One region of the Arthrobacter sp. 2762 genome, then DNA from elsewhere that is predicted to be linked to it. Evidence: riboswitches for the same ligand, from Rfam matches in the RefSeq annotation. Region 1 holds a riboswitch; each other region holds the start of a gene.
What was found. Region 1 has a riboswitch for cyclic di-AMP ahead of ABIE18_RS15980 (M23 family metallopeptidase). Riboswitches for the same ligand answer to the same signal wherever they lie in the genome.

Region 1 (4,864 bases):
GGGCTGTTTTCCCGCAATAGGCGCAGCGATGGCCGTCGCGGCGGAGTACCCCGCGGCGGCTCACGGCAGTGATCCTGTTGTACCGGGGCCGGATGTAGCGATTGAGAAGAATCACGGATGGTCTCCCGAGAACCTCCTGTGGCCCGACGACAGGCTCGTCGCCTTCGGCCACCACGCTAGCTTTTCCAGTCAGCACAAGGACCAGCGCCCGGCGGAAGGTTACTACCGCCAGCGGTTCATATCCAGCATTCAGAACGAGTGTGCGCATGCACGTACCTCTTCACGGCCGCACCCGTCAGGGGCACGAGGGCCGGCTGCCCTCTGCTTGTACGGGCTGTGGATCGACAACACAAGGGTAAGCACTTATATGCCATATCAACGAATTTTTCCGCCGTTTCGCCTGTGGTGTTGGCGAAAGTTCATGTGCGGGACACCCCGTGGTTAAAGCAGAACACCCCGCCGGCCTGAGCCTGCGGGGTGTTCCGTGGAGTACTTGATCAGCCGTTGACGCGGATGAAAACGGGGCCGGAGCCAACGTTCACGCTGAACAGTGCCGTGGTGGATCCGTTCCATCCACCGTGGACTGCCATGCCGTTGCCGACGTAAACAGCGATGTGTGCCATTCCGCCGTAGCCACCGTTGGCATAGTAGGCGAGGTCGCCGGGCTGGGCTTCAGCTGCACTGACCGTGCGGCCGAGGGAGAGGTAGCCGGCCGGCCAATCGTGGAAGTGAATACCGACGGCGGCCAGCGAGTTGGTCACCAGCATGGTGCAGTCCTGCGTGACGCCGAGCTGTGCGTAGGCCGCTGCAGCGATAGCCGCCCCGAGGCCGCTGGATGCAGCAGGCGCCTTGGCCGCGGACGCATCAGTGTTGACCGCCAAAGTAGCGGTGCCGCCGGCAGCCGGAGCTTCCTTGGCAGGTGCCTTCTCGACGACGGGAGCCGGGGCTTCCACAGTCTTGACCACAGGGCGCTCGTAGGAGATGGCGACGCTGGAATCGGCAGCAATGGTCACCTGGGCAACCGACTGCACGTCAAGGGTGGACGCAGACGTAGATTCGCGCTGGACGTTGGTGTCCGCAGCATTTGCAGCAACGCCGCTGGTCAGGACAAGGCCCGATGCAGCTGCGATCACTGCTGCCTGACGGCCAACGCCACCGGCGTTGTCGCTGACAGCCTTGGCAATGACGGCAAGTGAGCTGGTCTTGGGGGCCTCAGCTCTATGCCGTGCAACCTTGTTTGCACTGGTCATGATTACTCTCTTTTCGTATCCGCGCACGGTGGGGTCGCACGCGGGTTATGGGCTGCCAGCACTTGGGGGGCATGCTGGCTTACCCCGAATGGGATTTTCTAGCGGAGGGTGTAGAACGAGGACGTGCCGGTGGAGGCCGCGGAGTGCAGGAGCGTGCCCTGGCTGGGGTTCAAAGCGCTGATCATCATGCCGTTACCGACGTAGATGCCCACGTGGGCTCCACCGTTCTGCACGACGAGGTCGCCAGGGGCAGGGGTGCTGGTGGGGGTCATGACCGTCCAGGCATTGACGCGGGGGATGCTGATGCCGGCCTGGGCGTAAACCCACTGGGTAAATCCGGAGCAGTCCCAGCCGTTGGGGGAAGTGCCGCCCCAAACGTAGGGGTGGCCGATGCCGGTGTAGGCAATTGCTGCAAGTCCTGAGGCTGCCGCGCTGGAAGCGGCATCCTTGGCCTTGGAGGACAGGGCAGCGAGGGTGCCGTTCGCTTGGTCTTCGGTTGCCGTGCGCTGGGAGGCCCGCTGAACCTTGGGAGCTTCCTTTGTAGCCACAACGGGGCTCTCGAAGGAAACGGTTGCGGTGGGCTCCGCGGTAACAACTGCGGTGGCGACCAACTGCTGGGTGCTGGAGGATTCCGACTTGGAAACGTCGGTGTCAGCGGCCTGGGCCGGGAGTCCAACGCTGAGAACGAGCCCCGAGGCTGCGGCCAGAACGGCGGCTTGGCGGCCTACGGTGCCTGCATTGGTTGAGACAGCCTTGGAAAGGGTGTTCAACGGGTTCGTGCGAACCAATTCGGCGCGATGGCGCGCAGGGGTAGTGCGTGATGACACGAAGGTAGCCTCTCCCAATGCCTGCGAGGTGAGCTGTCGGATTCGGATGGGAGTCATCCGGCCGCGCGGCTTCAAGGAAGCTTTTGCGACTTAACCCCAAGGTCTTCTGACTCGAAGACCAAAATTGGTTCCCCCGCCCCTGCCAGACGATTTTTGCGAACGGACCTCGAGTGGTGGCAGAGCTAGGCAATCCACTCAAGTGCATCGGCCCCCTAAAAAGCCGATGCGCTTTAGACGGTACAACAGATGTTCGTGAATGTCACATTCAGGTCACGGGGCGTGTCATGAATGCGATAGACAACCATCAACTGGCTCAGAGCCAGCCCATGGGATCTACGACTTCGCCGTTGACCTGGACCTCGAAGTGGAGGTGGCAGCCGGTAGATGCTCCTGTGGTGCCACTCAGCGCGACGGTATCGCCGCGGCTGACAGTCTGCCCCACCTTGACGTTGAAGGACGACAGGTGGTTGTACGTGGTCTCGAGGCCGTTGCCGTGATCAATCACGACGCGGTTGCCTCCGCCGTACTCATGCCACCCGGCGAATGTGACCTTGCCTGCGGCTGCGGCGTGAACGGCGGTTCCGCACTGGGCCACGAAGTCCTGGCCACGGTGGAAGTCGCCGGTGCCGCCGGTAAGGGGGCTGACACGGTAGCCAAACGGCGATGCCGTGACCAGCTTGTCCAGCGGACTTCCCAAGGTGCCAAGTGAGGAGGCGCGCTGGATGCTCCCCGCTGACTGGGCGCTCAGCAACTGCTTGAGCTTGCCGTCAGGATCAGCGGCGGTAGCGACGGCTGCGCGACTGAAATCGATTTTGGCAGAGGCTGCTGCAGAAACTTCCGGTTGGCTGCCACCGGGCACGGAGAGGGCCGCCTCGGCCTGGCCGGACTCGGACGTGGCCATGACGGGGCTTGTGGCAGGCAGGCCTACAGTCAGGGCAAGTCCGGTGGCGGCAAGCGCGACACCGGCCTTCTGCCCGACACCACTGGCTGCGGCGAAGTCGGCTACCTGGCGCAACGGGCTCTTACGGCGGCGCACCTGACGCGGGGTGTCGCGTGGCCGGATCTCCATTGCGGCGCGGGCTGGCCGCAGCTCAGCAGCGGGGCCGGACGCGCGGCGGCGGCCCCTGACGTTCTGCGATGTCAAACTCTGTTCCTCTCTGGAAAGCCTGCGAAGTTAGCTGTCGGATTCGGGTCAGAGAGTTCAAAGACCCGGTCCGCACGAAGCGCAAACGGCACACAGGTATCCCCGGAAGGACTTGCGTTAGTAGGCACTTCTGCTGCGGACTTCACCCCAAGGCTGCTTCTTTAGGCAGCCGCTTGTGGTTCCCCCGCCTCTGCCAGTAGTTGATGACACACCTGATCTGCTGGCAGAGCTCGGCTCCAGATCAGGTAACGCTTTGGTATCGGCGCTAGTAGATAACTATAGGTGATTAAAGCCCGCAGTAATAAATTCGTTATCTTTCCAGACGACCGTGTTGTGGGTGGCCCCATATCATCAGTCGCCGAAATCCGCAGGTCACACGCGCGGCAACCAGCTCAAAGTGAGATCCGACACTCCCCGCGGTCGGAGGGAAAGTCAGAGTCAGCTGACGGCGACGAAGACGTGCGCAGCTACCTCGGGAGGCAGCTCCAGTGCTCCTTCAATGCCGGGAACGCGGACAGAGATGTACTCCCCCACCCGTTCCAAGGAGACAGTTGCGCCAGGACGAATTCCGCCTTCGTCGAGCTGGGTGAGGAGCTCGGGCTCAACCTGGATGGGCTCAGCAAGGCGGCTGACCACTACGCGCGAATCGGCAGCATACCCGTCCATCGCATGCAGCAGGTTGACGTCCAGCCGGGCAAGGGGCTGGTTGGCGAGGCCGCCAAGCGCTTCCAAACCCGGGATGGGGTTGCCATACGGTGACTCGGTGGGGTGTTCCAACAACTCATAGAGCCGCCGTTCCACCCGTTCGCTCATGACATGCTCCCAGCGACATGCTTCGTCATGAACGTACGCCCAGTCCAGACCAATGACGTCCGCCAGGAGTCTTTCGGCAAGACGGTGCTTCCGCATGACTTCGGTGGCCCGCTTGCGCCCGACTTCGGTCAGTTCCAGGTGGCGGTCGTTGGACACAATCACCAGGCCGTCGCGTTCCATGCGTCCAATGGTCTGGGAAACCGTGGGACCCGAGTGCCGCAGACGCTCCGCAATGCGTGCGCGAAGAGCCACGATGTTCTCTTCTTCAAGCTCCAAAATGGTCCGAAGATACATCTCAGTGGTATCGATCAGATCCGTCATCCAGCTCAGCTCTCCTCGAACGCATTTCTTGCGTAATCTCCACCGTACCGCGTCCCAGCCAAGGTGGACGGTGTGCAACCGACACCTCAGGAACGTCAACCCCAGCCTAGCTTATTTGGAATTACTCTGGATAATTTTTCCCTGGGCCGCAATGCCTGTGGTGGTCCGTCATTCCACGTGGCGGACTATGACAACCGCAGATTCCTGACGGTGGGTCCGGTCAGGCAGAATGAGGGAGTCGAAGGGGCAGCCGATGCCACCTGCCCACCTCCCCCTCTCTAACCGATACCCATTGGAGCCATACGTGAGCGACAACAGCATCACTATTCCCGCCGACCTGCTGCCCAAGGACGGACGCTTCGGCGCGGGACCGTCCAAGGTCCGCCCGGAACAGGTCCAGGCCCTGTCTGCCGCATCGACCACCATTCTCGGCACGTCCCACCGTCAGGCGCCGGTCAAGAACCTGGTGGGTTCGGTCCGCGAAGGGCTCAGCCAGTTCTTCCGTGCAC
Region 2 (4,864 bases), on a different contig from region 1:
TGGTCCTCGCCGTCCCGTGGTTCTTCAATGTGTCTGCCGTGCTGGTCCATGGGGCCCGCCTCTCCACCTACTGCTTGATGTTCCGGCCATTCTGCCAGAGGTTCTCCGTACCGGTGTTCCCTTGCTGGTGTGCAACCAATAGCCGGGGCCGAAGAAACCCGCAGGGTTCTCCTTCCAATGCCCACTATTCTCGGTTGGCAATGCCGAATCAAGGCGACTGTGGGCTATGTGGATAACGGTCCGGGCTCGGTTTTCGGCATGCTCACCGCCCTCCGTGTTGCGCTGCGGATGAACATCCAAAACACGCTGTCGCGGAGGCTATCCATGGCAGAAAAAGTTCGGTAGTGTTCGAGTCACCGAATGGCCGGCAAAAGTGTCCCAGGACACAATCCGGCCATTTATTTGCGGCCGCTTGGGGAACTCGGACGCGATCCCACGCGCTGCCGAAAGGCACACACGTCAAGGAGGAACCCAAGCAGTGTCACTCACTCCTGATTCCGTCACGGAACGGACTACCACCGTGGTGATCGGCACCGGCCTGTCCGGCTTGGCTGTTGCCAGCGAGCTCAGCCGCTATGGCATAGGTTCCATCGTGCTGGATGGCTTTGGTACTTTGTCGACCACCGGACCAGCGGTCCACACGGGAATGCTCCAGCGCTGCGACGCAGCCGACCCCGCGGCAATGCAGGAACGCAACGAGATCCTGCGCCATTTGCGCAACTACGCAGCCAGCCATCACCTGGATGTCCGCACCACCACACGCGCTGTTCGTCTGGACTTCCTGGGTGGCGACTCGTCCTCGCAGCTTGGATACGGACCCGTCGCAAGCCTGAACACGGCCAGTCTGAGGGCTGGGCTAAGCGTCTATGGCCCCCTTGAATCCACCCCACGGCAATGGGCCGTGCATACGGCCAGCGGAGTTCTCCTGGCAGATCACATCGTGGTGACCCGCTGCGCCCAGAGCCAGCTACGCCGTATGCTTGCCGACCTGGGAATCGCCATAGGCCAGAACTTCGTGGCAGCCATGCGTGCCGTCGGGATGCACTTGGTGGGCGTTGGGGAACTTATTACACCCACGCCCAAGGAAGTACTACGTCAAGCCAAGGCAGTGGGGCAAGCGATCTCATCCAAGGTGGCCCTCCCGGCCGGGCCTGGCATCGCCCTTGCCTAGAACCCCTTGCCTGGAACCCTGGCTTGGAAACGGTTGAGCCAACCGAAGCCTGTTCCTAAAACGAACAAAAGTTAACTCAGAAGGCCGGTACCTCCGAAGACATTAGTCCTCGAAGGCACCGGCCTTTGAGTTGGAGCGTGAAGCTTAGGCGCCAGCGCGTACGTACGTGATGGGGCCGGTTGCGGTGAGCCAGCTGATCGGGTGGATGCCCGTCTGGTTGCCGTTGATGCCACCGCTGATAGCCTGGCCGTTGCCGATGTAGATGGCTACGTGGCCGGACTGGACGATCATGTCACCGGGCTGGGGGTCGCTGACAACCTTGCCGTAGTTCAGGAACTGCATGGGTGCGAGGTCGCCAACCGGGATGCCTGCGGAGCCGAGGGCCCTTTCCACCATGGCGGTGCAGTCCTGCATGATGCCGATCTGGGCGTAAGCCGAGGCGACCATAGCGGCGTTGACGCCACCAACAGCCGGAGCTGCGGCAGCAGGCGCGGCTGCCACCGGAACGGTAGCCGTAGTGGTTGCAGCGGCCTGGACGGTAGCCGTTGCGGCCTTGGCAACCGGAGCCGGAGCAACGGGAGCCGGCTTTTCAATAACGGGAGCCGCTACGGAAGCAACCGCGGGGCGCTCGAAGTTGATGGTGGCCGTGGATGCGGCCGTAACAACCTTGGTGGGACCCTCGGAGACGGTCTCGGCGACAGTAGCAGGGCTGGAGTCGCGCTGAACGGGGGTCTCTGCAGCGTGGGCAGCGATGGAACCCGTCAGGACGAGGCCTGAAGCTGCTGCGATGACAGCGGCTTGGCGACCTGCGCCGGATGCGTTGCTGGCAACAGCCTTGGAGATGGAGATGAACGGATTAGGACGTACGCTGTCCGCCTTACGACGGCCGCGAAGAATGCGTGAAGACATGAAAGAGCCTCTCCCGATGCCTGCGAGGTTAGCTGTCGGATTCGGATGGGAGTCACCCGGCCACTATCCCCCGCTGTGCAGCGGAAGCTTCGTGACTTCACCCCAAGGCGCGCTCTGAAAGCGGGCCAAAATGGGTTCCCCGTCTCTGCCGTAGGTTTGTCTGCGAACGGATTCCGGACTGCGGCAGAGCTAGGCAATCAGCCCGGAAATGCCCGTTACGTGGAACAGGCACAGGTACAACCGTACGGGAAGATCACCCCAAAGTCACATTTACGTAACGAGCAGTTCGTTTTTGGCGTGTCGCAGTGACCGTTTCGAGATCTTCGCAAGTATGTAGAAAACCCTGCTATTCCGGGGAATTTTCGCCATCCGCGTCGTTGGGAGCCGCTAGCTTCCTCCGGGCTGTAACAGCGAGGAAGATCACGAGACCGATCGCCACCACAGCGAGGCCAACGATGCTCCAGGGGAAGGGTTGGGAAGCCGCCGGAGCCGGCTCAGTATTTTCCGTACCGGGGGCTGCTGTGCCCGCCGTCGGAACAGCCGCCGAAGCCGAGGGGGAGGCGCCTGCTGAGCCGCTCGCCGTCGTCGTCGTGCTTGTCCCGGAAACGGTGAACTTGAAGGTTCCCTCGATCGGGTGGGAGTCTGAACTGACCACGCGCCACACCACCGTGTATTCCCCGGCTGGAGCGCCCGGACGCAGCTTCTGGACAGCCATGTTGTCGATGATTTCCACTGCGCCATCTGCCCAGTTTTCGCCCCCAGCGGTGACAGTCACGCCCGAACCGATGGCCAGTGGCCGGTTGTTGAAGGTGATGGATACCGACGCCGGCACTTCAGCCACCCGGGCACCGTTGGCGGGAGTTGTTGATTCGGCGACGTCATGCGCGGAGGCCGGAGCGGCTCCCAGCAGCAACGCGGAAGCGAAAGCGAGAGCGGCTACGACGGCGGCCAGAAGCGGGCGGCTGGTACGCATGGGGCGGTTTCTCCTAGTGTTGGCTTCCTTACAGACTAGGCGAATCGTCCCAACGCCCCACATCAGCGGGCATAGGATTTGAGAGCAAACTCCCCCGATCCCCGGAGACCTTCATGCTTAAACAAGGTTCTGCAATCGACCGCTACTTCAAGATCTCCGAGCGTGGGTCCACATACTCGCGCGAAATACGTGGCGGCTTCGCGACCTTCTTCGCCATGAGCTACATCGTGGTGCTGAACCCGCTGATCCTCTCCGGGGCAGACTCGAGCGGGGCGTCGCTCGGTTTCACGGCCGTAGCGGCAACCACTGCCTTCGTGGCGGGCATCCTCACCATCCTCATGGGCGCCTGGGCCAAGCACCCCTTCGCCGTGGCAACGGGCCTGGGAGTGAACGCATTCGTCGCCGTGACGGTTGCCTCCCACCCGGAGCTGACATGGCCGGACATGATGGGGCTGGTGGTGCTTTCGGGTGTCACTATGCTCATCCTGGTACTCACCGGATTCCGCACGGCCGTTTTCAGGGCCGTCCCGGAAGCCCTCAAGACGGCGATCGTCGTGGGCATTGGCCTCTTCATCGCCTTGATTGGACTGGTCAACGCCGGTTTTGTCCGACGCATCCCGGATGCCGCGGGCACCACTGTCCCCCTCGGCCTTGGCGTGGATGGCAAGCTGATGGGCTGGCCGACGTTGGTGTTCGCCGTCGGCCTGGTCCTGACCATCGCGTTGGTGGTGCGAAAGGTCCGCGGCGCAATCCTGATCGGCATCGTGGTATCCACCGCCCTGGCCGCCATCCTCGAATTCACGCTGCACATTGGTCCCAGCTTCGACGGTAAAAACGTCAACCCGCGCGGCTGGTCCCTGGTGGCCCCCACACTTTCCGAATGGGGCGCTCCGGACCTCTCCCTGATCGGCAAAGCCAACCCCTTTGGAGCCTTTGAACACCTCGGATTTGTGGCTGCTGCGCTGCTGGCGTTCGTGATACTCCTCAGCATCTTCTTCGACGCCATGGGCACCATGGTGGGCCTGGCCAACGAGGCCGGAACCGTGGACGAGCACGGCAACATTCCCAACGTAGACCGCGTCCTGCAGGTTGACGCCCTGGGCGCAATCATCGGTGGCGGCGCCTCCGTTTCGTCCAACCAGATCTTCGTCGAGTCGGGCGCGGGCATTGGCGAAGGTGCCCGCACAGGTCTCGCCTCCATTGTCACGGGCCTGCTCTTCCTGGTGGCCATGTTCTTTACTCCGCTCATCAACCTTGTCCCGTTCGAAGCCGTGGCGCCTGCGCTTGTGGTGGTGGGCTTCATGATGGTGTCCCAGGTTGGCAAGATCGACTGGCAGGACTGGGGCGTTGGCATCCCCGCGTTCCTGACGATCGCCCTCATGCCCTTCACGTACTCCATTGCCAACGGCCTCGGCGCAGGCTTCATCTCCTACGTCCTGATCCGCACTTTCCAGGGCCGTGCACGTGAAGTCCACCCCCTGATGTGGGCAGTGGCAGCTGCCTTCCTGCTGTTCTTCGGCATCGGAACTGTGGAGGAGTTGTTGGGGGTCAAGTAGCGAAGTCCGGCATCTCAGACACTGCAGTACGCTGCAGCTGTTTTTTGGCACGCAGGTGGGGTGTGCTTAAAGCATGGCCCCAAACACCAGCACCAACCCCTCCGTAGACGTCCTTCCCACGCCATGGACCGGCCGCTTTGACGGCGACGGCGACGAGCATCGCCGCTGGTGGCAGGCCGTAGCACCCCTTACTTCCCCTGCCGCTCCTGGTGCCTCGCGTCCCGCCGTCGTGCTGGGTTTCTGCAGCGACGCCGG
Region 3 (4,864 bases), on a different contig from region 1:
CAAAACGCCGGGCTCAGGTTTGCGACTCCCGCTGCCGCCGCCATCGAAGAATCCGCAGCTGCCTGGCTCCTCGAGTTACTGGATCTTCCGCGAGGGTCCGACGTCGGGTTCACCACTGGCGCTACAACGGCCAACTTCGCGGGCCTGGCCGCCGGGCGCCAATACCTGATGGACGAGGCAGGATGGGACCTGGCGGACCTTGGCCTGACCGGGGCGCCTCTCATCACAACGTTTGCCGGCCGCGAACGGCACGCCGCCGTGGACCTCGCACTGCGGTATCTGGGGCTGGGAGCATGCGTTCCTGTGGACACGGACGATCAAGGCAGGATCCTGCCGGACGCCCTCGCGGATGCCATGGATGAACAACCCGGACCTTCCCTCGTGTGCCTGCAGGCCGGCAACCTGCATTCCGGAGCGTTCGATCCGATGTCCGAAGCCATCGCAGTAGCCCATGACCGCGAGGCCTGGGTGCATGTGGATGGCGCATTTGGGTTGTGGGCGGCGGTCAGCCCAAACCTGCGCGGGCGGCTGGCCGGCGTAGAGGCGGCCGATTCGTGGGCCACCGATGCCCACAAAACATTGAACGTCCCGTACGACTGTGGCTTGGCCATCGTGTCCCGGCCGGAAGCTCTGAGACGTGCCTTCAGCATCCATACGAGCTACCTCATTGCAACGGAGACCGGACTGGGCGATCCGTTCGACAAAGTTCCGGAACTGTCCCGACGAGCCCGGGGCATCCCGGTGTGGGCTGCCCTCCGACAGTTGGGCCGGTCCGGAGTCATTGCCATGGTGGACAGGCTTGCAGCAAACGCCCGCGCGTTGGCGGAGGGACTCGCCGCAATCCCGGGCGTCGAGATCCTGAACGACGTCGTTTTCACGCAGGTATCGGTCGCCTTCGGCAGCGATGACCGCACACGCCGCGTCACCCAGCGGCTCATGGCCGAAGGGATCGTGTGGATGTCGGGTTCCTCATGGCGAGGACGTGACATCCTCCGGATTTCGGTGAGCAACTGGTCCACGGACGCAGGTGACGTCGCTGCCTCCATCGCAGCCGTTAGAGGCGCGGCAGAGGCCGAACCGGAAGCATAGAGGCCGTCTTGGTTACAAAGCCGAGCGTGCCTTTTCCAGGTATGCCATCAGCCCGGCCAACTGCTCAGCGCTCCAAGCCAGGCCTGCGCTAATGGCTTGCCTGTTTTCCTGCCAGGCTGCCCGGGCGGTGGCCTCGGCCGAGAAAACCATCGGCGGCCTGTGACCGTGAAACGTGGGACAGCACGTTAAAGGCGAAAACCGCCCCGGTTCCCGCCGTCAGCTGCAGTAATCACTGCTGCGACGGCGGAAAACGGGGCGGCAATCAGGCCCTGCAGGTTTGAGCCCGCTGGGGTGGGCTCAAACCTGCCTATTGAGTTGGCTTAGTACCAGTTGTTGGCCAGGTGGAAGGCGAGGGCTGCCGAGGGGGAGCCGTAGCGTTCCTTGATGTAGTTCAGGCCCCACTTGATCTGGGTTTGGTAGTTGGTCTCCCAGTCAGCGCCGGCAGTTGCCATCTTGGAAGCCGGCAGGGACTGCACGATTCCGTAGGCACCACTGGACGCGTTAGTCGCCGTGGTCCGCCAGTTGGATTCCTTCTCCCACAGGGTGTTCAGGGCAGTCATTTCACCCGGACCCCAGCCGTAGTTGGCGAGGATGCTGGCGGCGTATGCCTTGGCAGCAGCGGGATCGTCCACGGCCTTGGGAGCCGCGGCAGCGGCCGCGGCTGCAGCGGCGGCGGCATCGGCAGCCTGCTTGGCGGCTGCATCAGCGGCAGCCTTCTCGGCGGCCTGTGCGGCAGCTGCCTGGTCGGCGGCGGCTTTCTCGGCCGCAGCCTTCTCGGCAGCTGCTTGTGCGGCGGCAGCTTGGTCTGCGGCAGCCCTGTCGGCTGCGCCCTTCTTGGCAGCGGCATCCAAAGAAGCAGAGATTTCCGCTGATTTGTTGCTGATCTGGGCGGTAGCCTGCGTCTCGGACGCCTGGCTCGTTTCGGGGAGATTGAATGCGGCGTTTGCGGCCTGGCCGAGCGATGCGACGCCCAATGCTGCGGCAACGACTCCTGCAACAACGGACATTCGTTGCCCGGTTTTGCCACGGCGTGCAGCGTTCTTCAGAACGGCTTGCGACTTCGTCAGGGGAGCATTGTGTTCGTCACGGTGACGCGCGGAAGGGCGCGTCTGATCGTTGAATTCAGACATGTGTGATTACCTCTCAGCGCCTGCGGAGTTAGCTGTCGGGTTCGGATGAGGTCATCCGGCCGCGCGCGTAGCTGCGGCTTCACCCCAAGGGCAAGGAAAGTACTGTGCCCGGAGACTCTGGGTCCCCCGTCTCTGCCTCGAATGAGAACGGAACTCCGGGAAGTGGCAGAGCTCGGCGCATCCCGGGTGTGGGCCAGTTAGGGGCGACCCACCCTTTCGAAGGTACAGGAGGTTTCGGCTTAAGTCACATTTGGGTAACAGAGATCACGTTCACGGCGCGTCATGTTGCCTGATTCGTTATATGCGTTCTTTCGAAGCTGTGGGGAAGCGAAGAGCGAATTCCGTGCGTCCCGGCTGGGACGTTACTTCCACACTTCCGCCATGCGCCTCGACGATGGATTCGACGATTGACAAGCCCAATCCGGAGGTTCCTTCCGAGCCTGATCTCGCCGCGTCAGCCCGGGCGAAACGCGAGAAAATACGGCCTTGGAACCCAGGAGGAATACCAGGTCCGTTGTCAGTGACCGTAACCACCGCGCAACCGTCCGCGGAAAGCGTGACGCCTGTGACCACCGTGGTACCTGGATCGGTGTGCTTGCGGGCGTTGGACAGCAGATTGGCCAACACCTGATGCAGCTGGGTTGCGTCCCCGCGCACCGTAATGGGCTCGTCAGGGAGTTGGAGCTTCCAGATGTGGTCCGGTGCCATCACCTTTTCGTCGCTGACGGTCTCAATCACCAGCTGCGTCAGGTCCACATCCGTGACCTTCAACGGCTGGCCTTCGTCCAGGCGCGCCAACAGCAACAGGTCCTCCACAAGCGTGGTCATGCGTTCCGACTGGCTCTGGACCCGTGCCAGCGACTTCCTGCCGTCATCCGTGAAGTTCTCCGTCATACGAAGCAGCTCGGTGTATCCGCGGATGGCGGTCAGCGGCGTCCGAAGTTCGTGGGAGGCATCGGCAACGAACTGCCGGACCTTGGTTTCGCTCTCCTGACGGGCTTCCAGGGCCCTGGAAACGTTGTTCAGCATTTGGTTCAAAGCGTGGCCAACGCTGCCCACTTCTGTTCCAGGATGGGAGGCCGACGGCGGTACGCGCACCGCGAGTGCCACCTCACCGGCGTCGAGGGGAAGGCGCGATACTTTGGTTGCAACCTCCGAGAGTTGCTCCAGCGGCCGCATGGTCCTGCGAATGATGACAGTGCCGGCGAGGCCGATCAGCACCAGTCCGCCAAGGGAAACAAACACCATGGTCCATACCAGCGAGGCCTCCGCGTTTTGCTTATCAGCCAACGGCAAGCCCGTCACAATGACGTCGCCGTAGGTGGTCTCAACAGCCACCAGCCGGTAGTCGCCGTTGGACAATGAACGGTCCACAGGCCGGTTGTCGCGGGGGAGTGAGAGCAGGACCTGCTTGTCTTCCGCCGAGAGTGCGACGCGACGGCCGTTTGCATTTAACAGTCCCGAGTTAATGACGGTGGAACCATCGATCCTCGCGTTGAGGGTCCCGGCGCCTTGGCCGCGGGCCTCCAGCGGATCCGGCCGACCACTTGAGGGAAAGTTCGACGGCGGCCTGCCGAAGTCATTCGCGCGGCTTGACGCCTGCTCCAACTGCTTGTCGAGTTGTTTGTTGAAGTACATGTCCATGGAGGCGTAGCTAACCACTCCAACTGCGCCGCAAATGGCAACCAGCAACGCCATCGCCACCAGGACCAACCGCGTGCGCAGATGCCAGGTGGAGGGATTGAGCCAGTTCCGCTGGGTCTTGCGGGTTACTCCTGAAGGGGTGGACAAGATTCAGTCCGCAGGCTTGATGACGTAGCCGGCGCCACGGATGGTGTGGATCATTGGCGGGTGGTTGGCTTCGATTTTCTTGCGCAGGTAGGAAATGTACAGTTCCACGATGTTGGCCTGCCCGCCGAAGTCATAGTCCCAGACGCGGTCCAGGATCTGTGCCTTGCTGACCACGCGCTTGGGGTTCTCCATGAGGTAACGAAGCAGCTCAAACTGCGTTGCCGTGAGCTGGATGTTCTCGCCGGCGCGCGAAACTTCCCGGGTGTCCACGTTCAGGGCGAGATCGCCGACCACCAGTTCCGCCGTATCCATGGCCGCAACGCCCGAACGTTGGACAAGCCTGTGCAGGCGCAGGAGGACCTCCTCCATGCTGAAGGGCTTGGTGACGTAGTCGTCCCCGCCGGCAGCAAGGCCTACGATGCGGTCCTGGACAGCGTCTTTGGCCGTGAGGAACAGCGCGGGCACTTCCGGAGCGAAGGTACGGATCCGGTTGAGGACCTCGACGCCGTCGAATCCTGGAAGCATCACGTCCAGCACCAGCACGTCAGGGCGGAAGTCCTTGGCAAGCTTCACGGCTTCTGGTCCGTCGGCTGCTACCGCGACGGACCAGCCTGCCATGCGAAGGCCCATGCTCATGAGCTCGGAGAGGCTGGGTTCGTCGTCCACCACCAAAGCGCGGATAGGGGATCCGTCCGGATGGGAAAGCTGGGGAAGGTTGTTCGTCATGGAGTGCGGGGATGCCATGTGACAACTCTCCATTCTGCTGGTTTGCCGAAGCTTTGCCGGTCCTGTGAGGACGCTGTGAGGACAACACTAGCCACGTGGGAGTTCGGTGGCAGGTGTCGCAGGAGTGT
Region 4 (4,864 bases), on a different contig from region 1:
GATCCAGGGCCGCGGTCCGTGGCAACTGGTGACCATCCTGGACGCCGACGGAGGCGGAACCGACGTCGACCCCATTGCCGCAACGTTAACCCACCGAACAGCAGCGCTGCAGTCCACCATTGGTGTCAACGCCGCGTTATTCAGCGCCGGTACGGAGACGCATTCCGTTGTCCTGTTCCGGGAATCCGGTGGCCGGGCGGACCACGCCCAAGTTCTGGTGCACTATCAATTGGAGCTCGCCAAGCGAGCGGGCCGCACGGTGGAGCGGGTGATCCTGGGCATTAGCGAGCCGTTCCAGGTCATACGGCAATTGGCGGGCGCCTACAGGCAATCGAAAGTGGCAGCACAGGCTGCAGCCGTGGATCCACCCCTCGGCGAGTTGGTAGATAGCCGGGCGGTGGGCGTTTATCAACTCTTCGATCGTCTTCAGGCGCCGGGCGGCTGGGATGATACGGGCTCCGTTCATTTCAGGACTTTGGAGGACCAGGATAAGAACGGCGAACTCCTGCCCGTGCTGGAACTGCTCTATGACAACGACAGCTCAGTGCAGGATGTGGCGGCGAAACTTCACCTGCACAGAAGCAGCATCTACAACCGACTCGCCCGGATCCGCCAACTCATCGGAGCTGATCCGTTGAGCGGTGGGATCCGGCTTGAGCTGCATGCTGCACTGAAGGCCCAGCGGTGGGCCTCGCGGCCCCGGATCTAGCGCGTGCCGTGCCGCTGACTCGCCTGGTGCCATGGAATGCGTGTTGTGGAACGCAGGTTGCGGAACGGCAGCGCTGAAGTGGACAGTCACTCAGGCGTCCCCTACGCTGAGAAAGCGGTTTCTCAACAATTCTTAGGAGCAAGGTGGGCGGCGTTGTCTCGGGAATCCTCATCGTCGCTTCGGTCATCGCGGTGGGTTATTTCGCCACCCGCTACAAAGTGCTGGCCCCTGATGTCCAAAGCGCGCTGACTCGGACGGCCTTCTACATCACCAATCCTGCGCTGCTGTTCACGGTGGTAGGTGAAAGCGATATCCGCGCAGCACTTGGGGTCGACGCCCCTCTTGCGCTCCTGTCAGCAGCCGTCATAGGCCTTCTCTATTGCTTGCTGAGCTTCGTGTTCTTCCGGCGGCCAGTCGCGGAAACGGCGGTTGGTGCCATGGCCAGCAGTTATGCCAACGCAAACAACATTGGCATTCCTGTCTCGTTGTATGCAGTGGGCACGGCGCAGCACGTTGCTCCAGTCCTGCTGGTTCAACTCCTGATCATGGCGCCCTTCTACCTCAGCGTCCTGGGCGTCGCAGGTGGCACAAAAATCTCGTGGAAACGGATGCTGTTGCAGCCCTTCTCCAATCCCATGATTATCGCCTCGGGGCTGGGGGCGGTGATGGCTCTGACGGCGTGGGATGCGCCGGAGCTCGTCCAGAAACCCATTGATATGCTGGCCGGCGCGGCCGTCCCCATGGTTCTGCTGGCTTTTGGCATGTCGCTGGCAGGCAAGGCCCCTCTTCAAAAGGGCGATGGCCGCGTGGAGACCGTGGTGGCAACCACTTTGAAGGTGGCGGGCATGCCCGCGGTGGTCTGGGTGCTGGGGCGCTTTGTGTTCGGGTTGGAGGGTCAACACCTCTTGGCCAGCGTCATCATGGCCGCACTTCCGACCGCCCAGAATGTCTTCCTTTTCGCTTCTCCCTACGGACGCGGAATGACAATGGCCAGGGACGTCATCCTCTGCACAACCGTGCTTTGCGTCGGGGCGTTGGTTATGGTGGCGTGGCTGCTTGGGTAGAACCGATCGATACCAGGAACAAGCGACACACGGAACAAAAGAGGCAGGCACCCGGGTAGGTGCCTGCCTCATCTCGTTGCAGTGATTTCTTGTTGCCGTGATTCCTTAGGCTCGACGCAACCGCTGGCAGCTCCAGCGGCCCATCCGATGACGGAAGGTGGCAGGGCGGCTGCTGCTGCAGTACCGGCCGTGCCATCCGACGTGCTTGCTGGTCCTGGGAAGTTGCGTGCTCACTTCAAGATCCCTGTCGCGCCGTCGAGTATGCCGTCCAGGTCCAGTGCTGAACCATTGGACGGCGTGGTGCTGGGGCTCCCGGTCGGCTTTGGCTTTGGCGCCGGAGTCTGTGTTGGACTAGGCGCCGGAGTGACGGTGGGCGTCGGCGTCGTCGTGGCAGGTGGGGTGGTAACCGTGTCCGACGGAACCGGGCTCGGGGCAGGCTGGGTCGGTACAGGAGTTGTCACGCCCGGCACAGGAACAACAGCCGACGGGACTGCTGAAGGGACCCAAACAGGATCCGCGAGTGAAACCTGCGGAGTAGGAATGGACGACGCCGATCCCTGAGCGGGTGCCTCTTCTGACGACTGCGTTGCAACAGTTGCCGGCCGTCCGGCCTCGCTGGTGGCCGACGAAGCAGAGGCAGTGGAGTAGGACGAGCTGGGCGCAGGAGCGGCCGAAGTTGACTGCCTGCTGTCGCCACCTGTCTTTGCGTCACTGGCTTCCTGGGTCGGTGTTTCCTTCCCGAAGAAGGGAAGCTCGAAGGCCTGGCTCATGGTGCCAACGGTCAATACCAAGCCCAATGCTCCAGCGACAACTGCCATGCGCTGGCTCATTGTTTTGACCGAGGCGGCCTTGGTGAGGACGGAGTGTGGTTCGTGGCTGAAGGACGACCCACCCAGTGACGACCCACCCAAGGATGAAGCTCCGAAGGTAGTGGCGCCGCTCGCTGAGGTTTCGGCAGCCGCCTTATCGGCTGTGCCGCTCTCGGATTCTTGGGCGCGAAGGGCTTTCCGGCTTGCGAGACCAGCGGCGGCGGTCGCGGCCGCTGCGAGCTGGGCATGGCTCTTCGCCTGAACGATCGGGATCGCAGCAGTGGCGGGTTCCGGTTCGTGCGCGGCGGGCGTGGGTGCCTGAACGATCGGCATAGCAGCGGTAGCGGGCTCTGGATTCGTAGCCGGTTCGGGAGCGACCGGTTCGCGCCCCGGAACAGTTGGAATCGCAGCAGTTGCCGGCTCCAGGGGAGCAGAATATACCGCAGCAGAATCCGCCGGAGCAGAGTCCGCCGGTTCTGTTTTTGCTGGAGCAGTTTCGGCGGGAGCTGTCTCAGCAGAAATAACTGCCTGGGCTGCCCGTTCACGCTCTGCCGCGCGAGCGGCTGCGCGCGTGGTGGGTGCCGCAGGGGCGGGAGCAGGAGCGGTGGTGGTTTCCGGCGTCGTGCCTGTTAAACCTGCTTCCGCTTCTGGCGTGCTGTTGGAGGATCCGCTGGGTTGGGCCCGACGGCGTCCGGTTGGCTGGGTACGCTCGCGCGCAATTTGGGCGCGGCGCGGCTGATCCATGGGTGGGGGTTCATGGTGGTTGCCTCTCAACGCCTGCGAGGTTAGCTGTCGGGTTCGGACGAGGCCGTCCGGCCGCACATGGCGGCTTCACCCCAAGGGCCTAAGAAAAATCAGGCCCGGGAACTCTGGGTCCCCCGTCTCTGCCGCGAGTCTGGCGGATCCCGGTTTGCGGCAGAGCTCGGCGTCAACCCGGAAGCGGCCCAGCGGAGATACGGGTCGCTCTTAGACCGTACATGAGCGCCATAGTAAAGTCACATTAATGTAACGGGCGGGACGCCTTCCAGCGCGAAGGTCCGTTAGGACTTAGGCTCCGGGGCCGGAGCCGGGGCTGGCAGCTCGTGCTGGATCCTTTGGACTTGGTGTGCGTAATGGGTCTCGGGTCGAAAAATTTCGTCCGCCACACCCAGCATCCCACCCGTGGCGCCGCGCCGGACTTTCCCCTTGCTGTTCTGGCGGGAGACCCAGAACCAAAGGGCAGCAATGAGGGCAGGTGCTGCCAGTACCGCCACCAGAACGGCCAAGATATCCATGGCCCAAGACTAGCTTCCGCCGCATGCGGCAGGTAGAACATAGTCGTATGGACCTCCCAGTGATGCCGCCCATTTCGCCCATGCTTGCCAAGTCCGTTCCTTCAATCCCTGATGTGGGCCACTTTGAGCCCAAGTGGGACGGGTTCAGGACCATCGTTTTCAAAGACGGGGATGAGATCATCCTGGGCAGCCGCAACGAACGTCCCATGACACGGTATTTCCCTGAACTGGTGGAAGCACTCCAGAAGAATCTTCCGGACAAATGCGTGATCGACGGCGAGATCGTCCTCATAGCTGACAACAGGCTCGACTTCGAGGGCCTTCAGCAGCGCATCCATCCTGCCGATAGCCGTGTGCGGATGCTTGCCGAGAGCACCCCGTCCTCCTTCATCGGATTCGACATCCTCGCGCTGGGAGACGAGAACCTCATGGACAAGCCGTTTTCCGAGCGTCGAGCCGCCTTGGAGAAGGCGCTGGCCAAGGCTGAGGCGCCCGTCTACGTAACGCCGGCGGTGACGGAACTCGATCAAGCACAGGAGTGGTTCGTGCAGCTGGAAGGTGCCGGGCTCGACGGCGTACTTTCCAAACCGCTCGGGGGGACGTACCAGCCGAATAAGCGGGTCATGTTCAAGACCAAGCATGAACGGACCGCGGACTGCGTGGTGGCTGGATTCCGCTGGCACAAAACGGGAAAGGTTGTCGGGTCGATGCTACTTGGGCTGTATAACGACGCCGGTCAGCTGCAGCACGTGGGGGTGGTGGCTTCATTTCCCATGGCCAAGCGCGAAAGCCTGGTGGCCGAACTTGAGCCGTACCAGACGGAATTCAGCGAACATCCTTGGGGCCAGTGGGCCGATCAAGGAGATGCGGCAGTTAGCGGTTCCCGAATGCCGGGCGCGCAGAGCAGGTGGAGCGCCGGCAAGGATTTCTCCTTTGTTCCCCTCCGGCCGGAGCTCGTCATCGAGGTTGCCTATGACTACATGGAAGGCGACCGGTTCCGGCACACCA

Region 2: another riboswitch for cyclic di-AMP. It lies ahead of ABIE18_RS02815 (NlpC/P60 family protein); the one in region 1 lies ahead of ABIE18_RS15980 (M23 family metallopeptidase).
Region 3: another riboswitch for cyclic di-AMP. It lies ahead of ABIE18_RS00450 (aggregation-promoting factor C-terminal-like domain-containing protein); the one in region 1 lies ahead of ABIE18_RS15980 (M23 family metallopeptidase).
Region 4: another riboswitch for cyclic di-AMP. It lies ahead of ABIE18_RS11780 (hypothetical protein); the one in region 1 lies ahead of ABIE18_RS15980 (M23 family metallopeptidase).

What each region holds. Positions count from the first base shown of each region.
Region 1 is NZ_JBEPSI010000008.1:180,602-185,465, forward strand. Features, by position in the region: gene ABIE18_RS15965 (HNH endonuclease) at 1-268, opposite strand, end outside; gene ABIE18_RS15970 (NlpC/P60 family protein) at 498-1,250, opposite strand; gene ABIE18_RS15975 (C40 family peptidase) at 1,349-2,077, opposite strand; cyclic di-AMP (ydaO/yuaA leader) riboswitch at 2,082-2,245, opposite strand; gene ABIE18_RS15980 (M23 family metallopeptidase) at 2,391-3,221, opposite strand; cyclic di-AMP (ydaO/yuaA leader) riboswitch at 3,228-3,457, opposite strand; gene ABIE18_RS15985 (iron-dependent transcriptional repressor DtxR) at 3,660-4,355, opposite strand; gene serC (phosphoserine transaminase) at 4,660-4,864, shown strand, end outside.
Region 2 is NZ_JBEPSI010000001.1:570,529-575,392, forward strand. Features, by position in the region: gene ABIE18_RS02805 (universal stress protein) at 1-50, opposite strand, end outside; gene ABIE18_RS02810 (FAD-binding protein) at 479-1,171, shown strand; gene ABIE18_RS02815 (NlpC/P60 family protein) at 1,316-2,080, opposite strand; cyclic di-AMP (ydaO/yuaA leader) riboswitch at 2,084-2,252, opposite strand; gene ABIE18_RS02820 (copper resistance CopC family protein) at 2,427-3,053, opposite strand; gene ABIE18_RS02825 (NCS2 family permease) at 3,167-4,609, shown strand; gene hutG (formimidoylglutamase) at 4,683-4,864, shown strand, end outside.
Region 3 is NZ_JBEPSI010000001.1:100,758-105,621, reverse strand. Features, by position in the region: gene ABIE18_RS00460 (pyridoxal phosphate-dependent decarboxylase family protein) at 1-1,089, shown strand, start outside; gene ABIE18_RS00455 (hypothetical protein) at 1,102-1,239, opposite strand; gene ABIE18_RS00450 (aggregation-promoting factor C-terminal-like domain-containing protein) at 1,410-2,219, opposite strand; cyclic di-AMP (ydaO/yuaA leader) riboswitch at 2,225-2,382, opposite strand; gene ABIE18_RS00445 (sensor histidine kinase) at 2,517-4,010, opposite strand; gene ABIE18_RS00440 (response regulator transcription factor) at 4,014-4,754, opposite strand.
Region 4 is NZ_JBEPSI010000005.1:271,674-276,537, forward strand. Features, by position in the region: gene ABIE18_RS11770 (PucR family transcriptional regulator) at 1-709, shown strand, start outside; gene ABIE18_RS11775 (AEC family transporter) at 853-1,773, shown strand; gene ABIE18_RS11780 (hypothetical protein) at 2,004-3,326, opposite strand; cyclic di-AMP (ydaO/yuaA leader) riboswitch at 3,343-3,493, opposite strand; gene ABIE18_RS11785 (hypothetical protein) at 3,623-3,856, opposite strand; gene ABIE18_RS11790 (ATP-dependent DNA ligase) at 3,904-4,864, shown strand, end outside.